DNA from 2 places in the Rhizobium sp. ARZ01 genome. Region 1 is predicted to be linked to the other one. Evidence: predicted binding sites of a transcription regulator. Region 1 holds the regulator's gene; the other holds the start of a gene.
The links. The regulator PhoB, encoded in region 1, activates phosphate uptake and scavenging genes when phosphate is short. The targets are predictions, from matches to a motif close to TGTCATNNANCTGTCAT.
Positions count from the first base shown of each region.

Region 2: a site for PhoB is predicted at 1,521-1,537, ahead of IB238_RS08155 (UDP-2,3-diacylglucosamine diphosphatase). Genes of this name have one in related genera too.

Region 1 is NZ_JACVAE010000002.1:255,043-258,453, reverse strand. It holds gene phoU (phosphate signaling complex protein PhoU) at 39-752, shown strand; gene phoB (phosphate regulon transcriptional regulator PhoB) at 799-1,482, shown strand; gene IB238_RS15350 (GcrA family cell cycle regulator) at 1,580-2,098, opposite strand; gene IB238_RS15345 (aspartate aminotransferase family protein) at 2,525-3,411, shown strand, end outside.
Region 2 is NZ_JACVAE010000001.1:1,700,218-1,703,628, reverse strand. It holds gene IB238_RS08165 (NADP-dependent malic enzyme) at 1-825, opposite strand, end outside; gene IB238_RS08160 (nuclear transport factor 2 family protein) at 1,061-1,465, shown strand; gene IB238_RS08155 (UDP-2,3-diacylglucosamine diphosphatase) at 1,603-2,445, shown strand; gene IB238_RS08150 (MFS transporter) at 2,554-3,411, shown strand, end outside.

The sequences.
Region 1 (3,411 bases):
TGAAGACCCGGCGCATCTGCGCCCGTTGAGGAAAGACCATGTCATCGACCCATATCGTTTCGATCTACGACGAAGAACTAAAGTATCTCACCCGCCGCATTTCCGAGATGGGTGGCACTGCTGAACAGATGGTGGGCGACAGCGTACGTGCGCTGGTCAACACCGACACGGCACTTGCCCAGAAGGTGATTTCCGAGGACGTTGTCCTCGACAATGCCGAGCGGCAGATCAACGAGAAGGCGATCCTGACGATCGCCAAGCGGCAGCCGATGGCGGCGGACCTGCGCGAGATCATGGGCGCGATCCGTATTGCCGCCGAACTCGAACGCGTCGGCGACCTCGGCAAGAACAACGCCAAGCGCGTCATCGCCGTGCAGAGTTCGGGCATGCCGCGCAAGCTGGCTCGCGGGCTGGAGCATCTCGCCGAACTGGCGCTGATGCAGCTGAAGGAGGTTCTCGACGTTTACGCCTCGCGCAACATCGAGAAGGCCAAGGAGATCCGCGAGCGCGACGATGAGATCGATGCGATCTACACCTCGCTGTTCCGTGAACTCCTGACCTACATGATGGAAGACCCGCGCAACATCACGCCCTGCACGCATCTCCTGTTCTGCGCCAAGAACATCGAGCGTATCGGCGACCACGCCACAAACATTGCCGAGACGATCTTCTACATGGCGACAGGTGCGCCGCCGGAAGGCGAGCGCCCGAAGGACGATCACACCACCTCGGTCGGCGCGGTCAAGGAATGATCGCCTCGAAGCCTCTGAACATTAGATCCCCGGGAGTTCCCAAGGTATGGTTCCCAAGATAACCGTGGTCGAAGACGAGGAGGCGCTGAGCGTCCTCCTGCGCTATAACCTTGAGGCTGAGGGCTTCGAGGTCGACACGATCCTGCGCGGCGACGAAGCGGAGATACGGCTGCAGGAACGCCAGCCGGATCTTCTGATCCTCGACTGGATGCTGCCCGGTGTCTCCGGCATCGAGCTTTGCCGGCGCCTGCGCCAGCGCTCCGAGACTGAGCGCCTGCCGATCATCATGCTGACGGCACGTGGCGAAGAAAACGAACGAGTCCGTGGCCTTGCCACCGGTGCCGACGACTATGTGGTGAAGCCCTTCTCGACGCCCGAGCTGATGGCGCGGGTCAAAGCGATGCTCCGGCGCGCGCGGCCCGAAGTGGTCTCGACACTTCTGAAGTGCGGCGACATCGAACTCGACCGTGAGACCCATCGTGTCCATCGCCGGACGCGGGAAGTTCGCCTCGGCCCGACCGAGTTCCGGCTGCTCGAATTCCTCATGGCATCCCCCGGCCGCGTCTACTCGCGTTCGCAGTTGCTCGATGGTGTCTGGGGCCACGACATCTACGTCGATGAGCGTACTGTGGATGTCCATGTCGGCCGGCTGCGCAAGGCGCTGAATTTCTCCAACATGCAGGACGTCATACGCACAGTGCGCGGGGCGGGGTATTCGCTGGAGGCGTAAGAGCGTCGCGACGCGACAATCGGAAACGAAAACGGGCCTTGAGGGGCCCGTTTGCATTTGTCTCGCTGCTTGTTCGCTAGGAAAGGGCGGTGCCCGATCAACGCATCCGGCGACGTTCGGCTGACGGCTGATAGGCCAGTCGCTGATGATAGAGGCAGTACGGCGAGTTGTCCGGGGACTCGTTGCCGCAGAAATGAAATTCTTCCGTCAGCGGATCGCCGTTCGGCCACTTGCAGGTGCGCTCGGTCAGCTCCGTCAGTTCCAGCCGACGCGACATCGGCAGGACCACGTTGGTGACGACCCGGGTAGCTGGCAGGTCGTCATACTCAAAGGCGACCTCTTCCTTGATGACGGTTGCGCCTGCCGGGCGGACAACCGTGCGGGTTGCCACGCGGGGCGCGAAGTTTGCAGGGCGCGGCGCAGACGCCGGTCGCTTGGCGCGGGTCGCAGTCGGCGTGCCGCCCGCCTTGGCGCGGCCGGGCAGCGCGAGCCGATGGACTTTGCCGATCACCGCGTTGCGACTGACGCCGCCGAGTTGTGCTGCGATCTGGCTGGCACTCAGTCCTTCGGACCAGAGCTTCTTGAGCTTCTCGACCCTCTCGTCTGTCCAGTTCATCTACCGCCTCCGTTCCAGCGTTCGCTACCGGGAATCCCTCTCCAGCGCCCCGGATGGCTCCGGAGCACGGAACGCTCTGATACTGTTGGTGACTAGTTCCGCCGCATGCAGTCTAGCAATTGACTTTTAACCTACTGACAGGGGGACTCTGTGACAAGAGTCGCGGGAATCCGGCCGATTCGATTTTCCAGTTTTCCCCAACTTGCTCGTAAGGTGTGACTCACTTGCGACACTTCCATCGAGTGTTGTGAATCGTCACGCAGCGGTATGTTAAGGCCGATTGACGTTGCGTCCTTTTGTTGACATCGGCCCCTGAAATGCAGATAGTGCGGCCGCCGCCGAAAGGCGGCATTTTCGATTTTTCCCGTGAGGAAAAGACAAGCCCGGGAACTGTATTCCGCATCCGCTGCGAAGGAGATACGCGCCATGGCTGATGCCACGCCGCTTTACGAGACCTATCTGCGTGCGCCGCTGCGTTTCGAGCGCGGCGAGGGCGTCTGGCTGATCGCGGAGGATGGTTCGCGCTATCTCGATTTTGCAGCCGGCGTCGCGGTCAATTCGCTGGGGCATGCCCATCCTCATCTGGTCGAGAGCCTGAAGGCACAGGCCGACAAGGTCTGGCATCTGTCGAACCTGTACGAGGTTCCTGGACAGGAAACGCTCGGCAAGCGGCTGACGGAGGCGACCTTTGCCGATAAGGTGTTCTTCACCAATTCCGGCGCCGAGGCGCTGGAATGCGCGATCAAGACGGCACGGCGCTATCATTTCGCCAAGGGTCATCCCGGCAAGTTCCATGTCATCACCTTCGAGGGTGCCTTCCATGGCCGTACGCTTGCGACGATTGCCGCCGGCGGCCAGGAGAAATATCTCGAAGGCTTCGGGCCGAAGGCGCCCGGTTTCTACCAGGTGCCTTTCGGCGATATCGCTGCCGTCAAGAACGCGATAACCGAAGAAACTGCGGCGATCCTGATCGAGCCGGTGCAGGGCGAGGGCGGCATCCGCGTCGTGTCGAACGAATTCCTGCGGGAGTTGCGGGCGCTTTGCGACGAGTTCGGCCTGCTCCTGATCCTCGACGAAGTGCAGAGCGGCGTCGGCCGCACGGGCAAGTTCTTCGCCCATGAATGGGCAGGGATCACACCTGATATCATGGCCGTTGCCAAGGGTATTGGCGGTGGCTTTCCGCTCGGCGCATGCCTTGCGACCGCGGAAGCGGCTTCCGGCATGGTGGCCGGCACCCACGGTTCGACATATGGCGGTAACCCGCTGGCAATGGCCGTGGGCAACGCCGTCCTTGATGTCGTGCTGGAAGAGGG
Region 2 (3,411 bases), on a different contig from region 1:
AAGGCCGAGGAACACGTCGGCGCCGTCGATCGTCTGGGCCAGTTCGCGCTTGTCGGTCTCCTGGGCGTAGACGGACTTCCACTGGTCCATAAGTGCCTCGCGTCCCTTGTAGACGAGGCCTTCGATGTCGTGGACCCATATGTTTTCGCGCTTGGCACCGAGGGTGACGAGGAGATTGAGGCAGGCGAGTGCCGCCGCACCCGCGCCCGACGCGATGATTTTCGCCTTGGCGATGTCTTTGCCCGCGAGTTCGAGGCCGTTCAGGATCGCAGCCGCGACGATGATTGCCGTGCCGTGCTGGTCGTCGTGGAAGACGGGGATGTCCATCTTCTCGCGCAACTGGCGCTCGACCTCGAAGCACTCCGGCGCCTTGATGTCCTCGAGATTGATGCCGCCGAAGGTCGGCTCTAGCGCGGAGATGACGTTGACCATCTCGTCGACGCTTGCCGCGTCGATCTCGATGTCGAACACGTCGACGCCGGCGAATTTCTTGAACAGGACCGCCTTGCCCTCCATCACGGGCTTGGAGGCCAGGGGCCCGATATTGCCGAGGCCGAGCACGGCGGTGCCGTTCGAGATGACCGCAACGAGGTTGGAGCGGGCGGTGTAGTCCGCAGCGGTTTCCGGATTGTCACGGATCGCAAGGCAGGGGGCTGCAACGCCCGGCGAATATGCAAGCGCCAGGTCGCGCTGGTTGCCGAGCGGCTTGGTCGGCTGGATCTCGAGCTTGCCGGGCCGGGGGTGACGATGGAAGAAGAGGGCCTGTTGGTCGATGTCACCGCTCGTAGGCGTGGGTTTCCCTTTCGGCTTGTCAGCAGTGGTCATGTTCTTCCTGTCCGATTCCATACGTTCTTCCGACCTTCCTTCTGGCACGGATGGGGCGTGCAGTGAAGGTTGGCCTATGCCATAAAGCCCCAATTGCCATGACTTGCAACCACCAACCCAGCCTTTGTGTGACGGCCAGCAACGTGCCTTCAATAGACCTGCGGGCGAAAGTGACCAGCGGTTGTGGTGGATCACTGCTGGTCGTATGAAAAAGTAACCAGCGAGGGAGAGTCGGGTGAACGCAGAAGCAAACAAATCCATCGTCCAGGACTATGTCGCCGCGTTCAACGCATTCGATATGGAAAGGCTTGCGGAACTTTTTGCCCCCGATGCAAAAATCTACGGCGTGCTGGGCTTCGGGGCGCTTGCAGAGGTTGCGCCGATCTGGCGTGAGTTGCACGAGGGTATGAACATGCGGCTCGAAGCGCTTGATATCGCGGTCGACGGCAGCAATGTCGTGGGGCGCTTTCGCGAAACCGGCCGCTTCACCGGCACCTTCCGGGGGCTCGCCGGTCATGAACCGACCGGGCGACCCTACGAGATCATGGCGATGGAATGGTTCGTCGTGGAGAATGGCCGCATATCCTGCCGCTGGGGCGCGCGGGACAGCGCCGCCATCTCCCGACAGTGCATAGGGTAGCAGAACCTTCCGATTGCGCATCCCTTGGCGGGGTGGCGGTCGTCGCCGGAAACGCTGTCATCCTGTTGAAACAAGAGTCTGGTTTCAACTTGCCGGAAGGCGTTCGTTCGCCGCGGAACAGAGCCGGAGTGCACAGGATGACAGCCAGCGATTCAGCACCGAATGTTCGTCGCGTTCGCACCCTGTTTCTGTCAGACGTGCATCTGGGATCCAGGGCCGCGAAAGCGGATTTCTTGCTCGATTTTCTTCGATGCCACGAAGCGGAAACGATCATACTCGTCGGGGATATTGTCGACGGCTGGCGGCTGAAACGCAGCTGGTACTGGCCGCAGAGCTGCAACGACGTTGTCCAGAAGCTTCTACGCAAGGCGCGTAAAGGGACCCGGATCGTTTACATTCCCGGCAATCACGACGAATTCCTGCGCGACTTCCCCGGAATACATTTCGGTGGCATCGAAGTTGCCACGCAGATGATCCACGAGGCTGCCGATGGGAAGCGCTACCTGGTGCTGCATGGTGACGAATTCGACGTGGTCGTTCGCAACGCCCGCCTGCTCGCCTATCTCGGTGATTGGGCCTATGACGCGGCAATCGGCATCAACATCGTACTTGCCGCCGCGCGCCGGCGTCTTGGCATGCCCTACTGGTCCTTTTCGGCTTGGGCGAAGCTGAGGGTCAAGCACGCCGTCAACTTCATCGGCGCTTTCCAGCGGGTCGTCACCGAGGAGGCGCGCCGGAACCACGCGGACGGTGTGATCTGCGGTCATATCCACCACGCGGTGGTCGAGGATCTGGACGGGATACGCTATATCAATACCGGCGATTGGGTGGAGAGCTGCACCGCCGTCGTCGAACATTTCGACGGCAGCATGGAACTGGTTGCATGGCAGCCGCGGGAGATCCGGCCGGCCACAGCTTCGCCGGTCTCCGAAGGATTTAGGACATCTGTCGGGCAGGAACCAGTATCAGAGGCGGCCTAGCGGCCCACTGTTCTTGGCAGACAAGATCAGCGTGCTAGCAGAAATCACGGATTGGCGTACGTGCCTCACCGTGATAGTCCTGCGTAACCTCAATTCTGGTTTCCAAACATGCATGCGCCTCACGGCTTGGTTGCGACCGCTGGTCCACCACGCCACTTTGTCCTGCGAATCGCGATCGTTTTTTGTGCGCCAATGCTGGTGAACGGCATAGCGCTGCCGTTCTTTCCGGTCTGGCTTAGTACGCTGTCGATGACAGATTGGGAGATCGGCCTGGTGCTGGCCGTGCCGATGGTTATACGTGTCTTCACTGCGCCGATCGCCGGTGTGATCGCCGATCGAATCGGCGATCGGGCAAGCGTGCTGGTGTGGTCGGGGACAATGTCGCTCGCAACAGCGGTGGCCCTTCTCTTTACGGAAAGCTTCTGGCCGGTTCTGGTCCTCTATACGCTCCAGGGGATCGTCTATGCGCCCTATCTGCCGATCACCGATGCGATCGCGCTCAGCGGCGTGCGGCGATGGAACTTCGACTACAGCCGCATGCGTTTTTGGGGCTCGCTCGCCTTCATCGTGTCGACCATGATCGGCGGCTGGCTTTCCGGCATCTTCGGTGGCGCGATGGTGTTGCCGGCCATGACGGTCGGTTTCGTCACGACGGTCTTCACTGCATTCATCGCGCCGCGCATCGGCAAGCCACGACGGCCGTCGCCGATTTCGGCGCTGGTCGTCGCCCCGACCGGTTCGTCCGGCCAGATGGACGTACAGCTGATGATGATCGGCGCCGCATTGGTGAATGGCAGCCACGGCATGTTCTATGCCTTTATCGCGATCCTATGGGGCGCAGCCGGCTACTCTGGTACGGAGATCGGCCTGTTGTTCAGTGTCGGCGTTGCGGCCGAGATTGTCTTCTTCATCCTGTCTGCGCGCCTCAACCGCACCTTCAGCCTCTGGACAATGATCGTCTTCGGC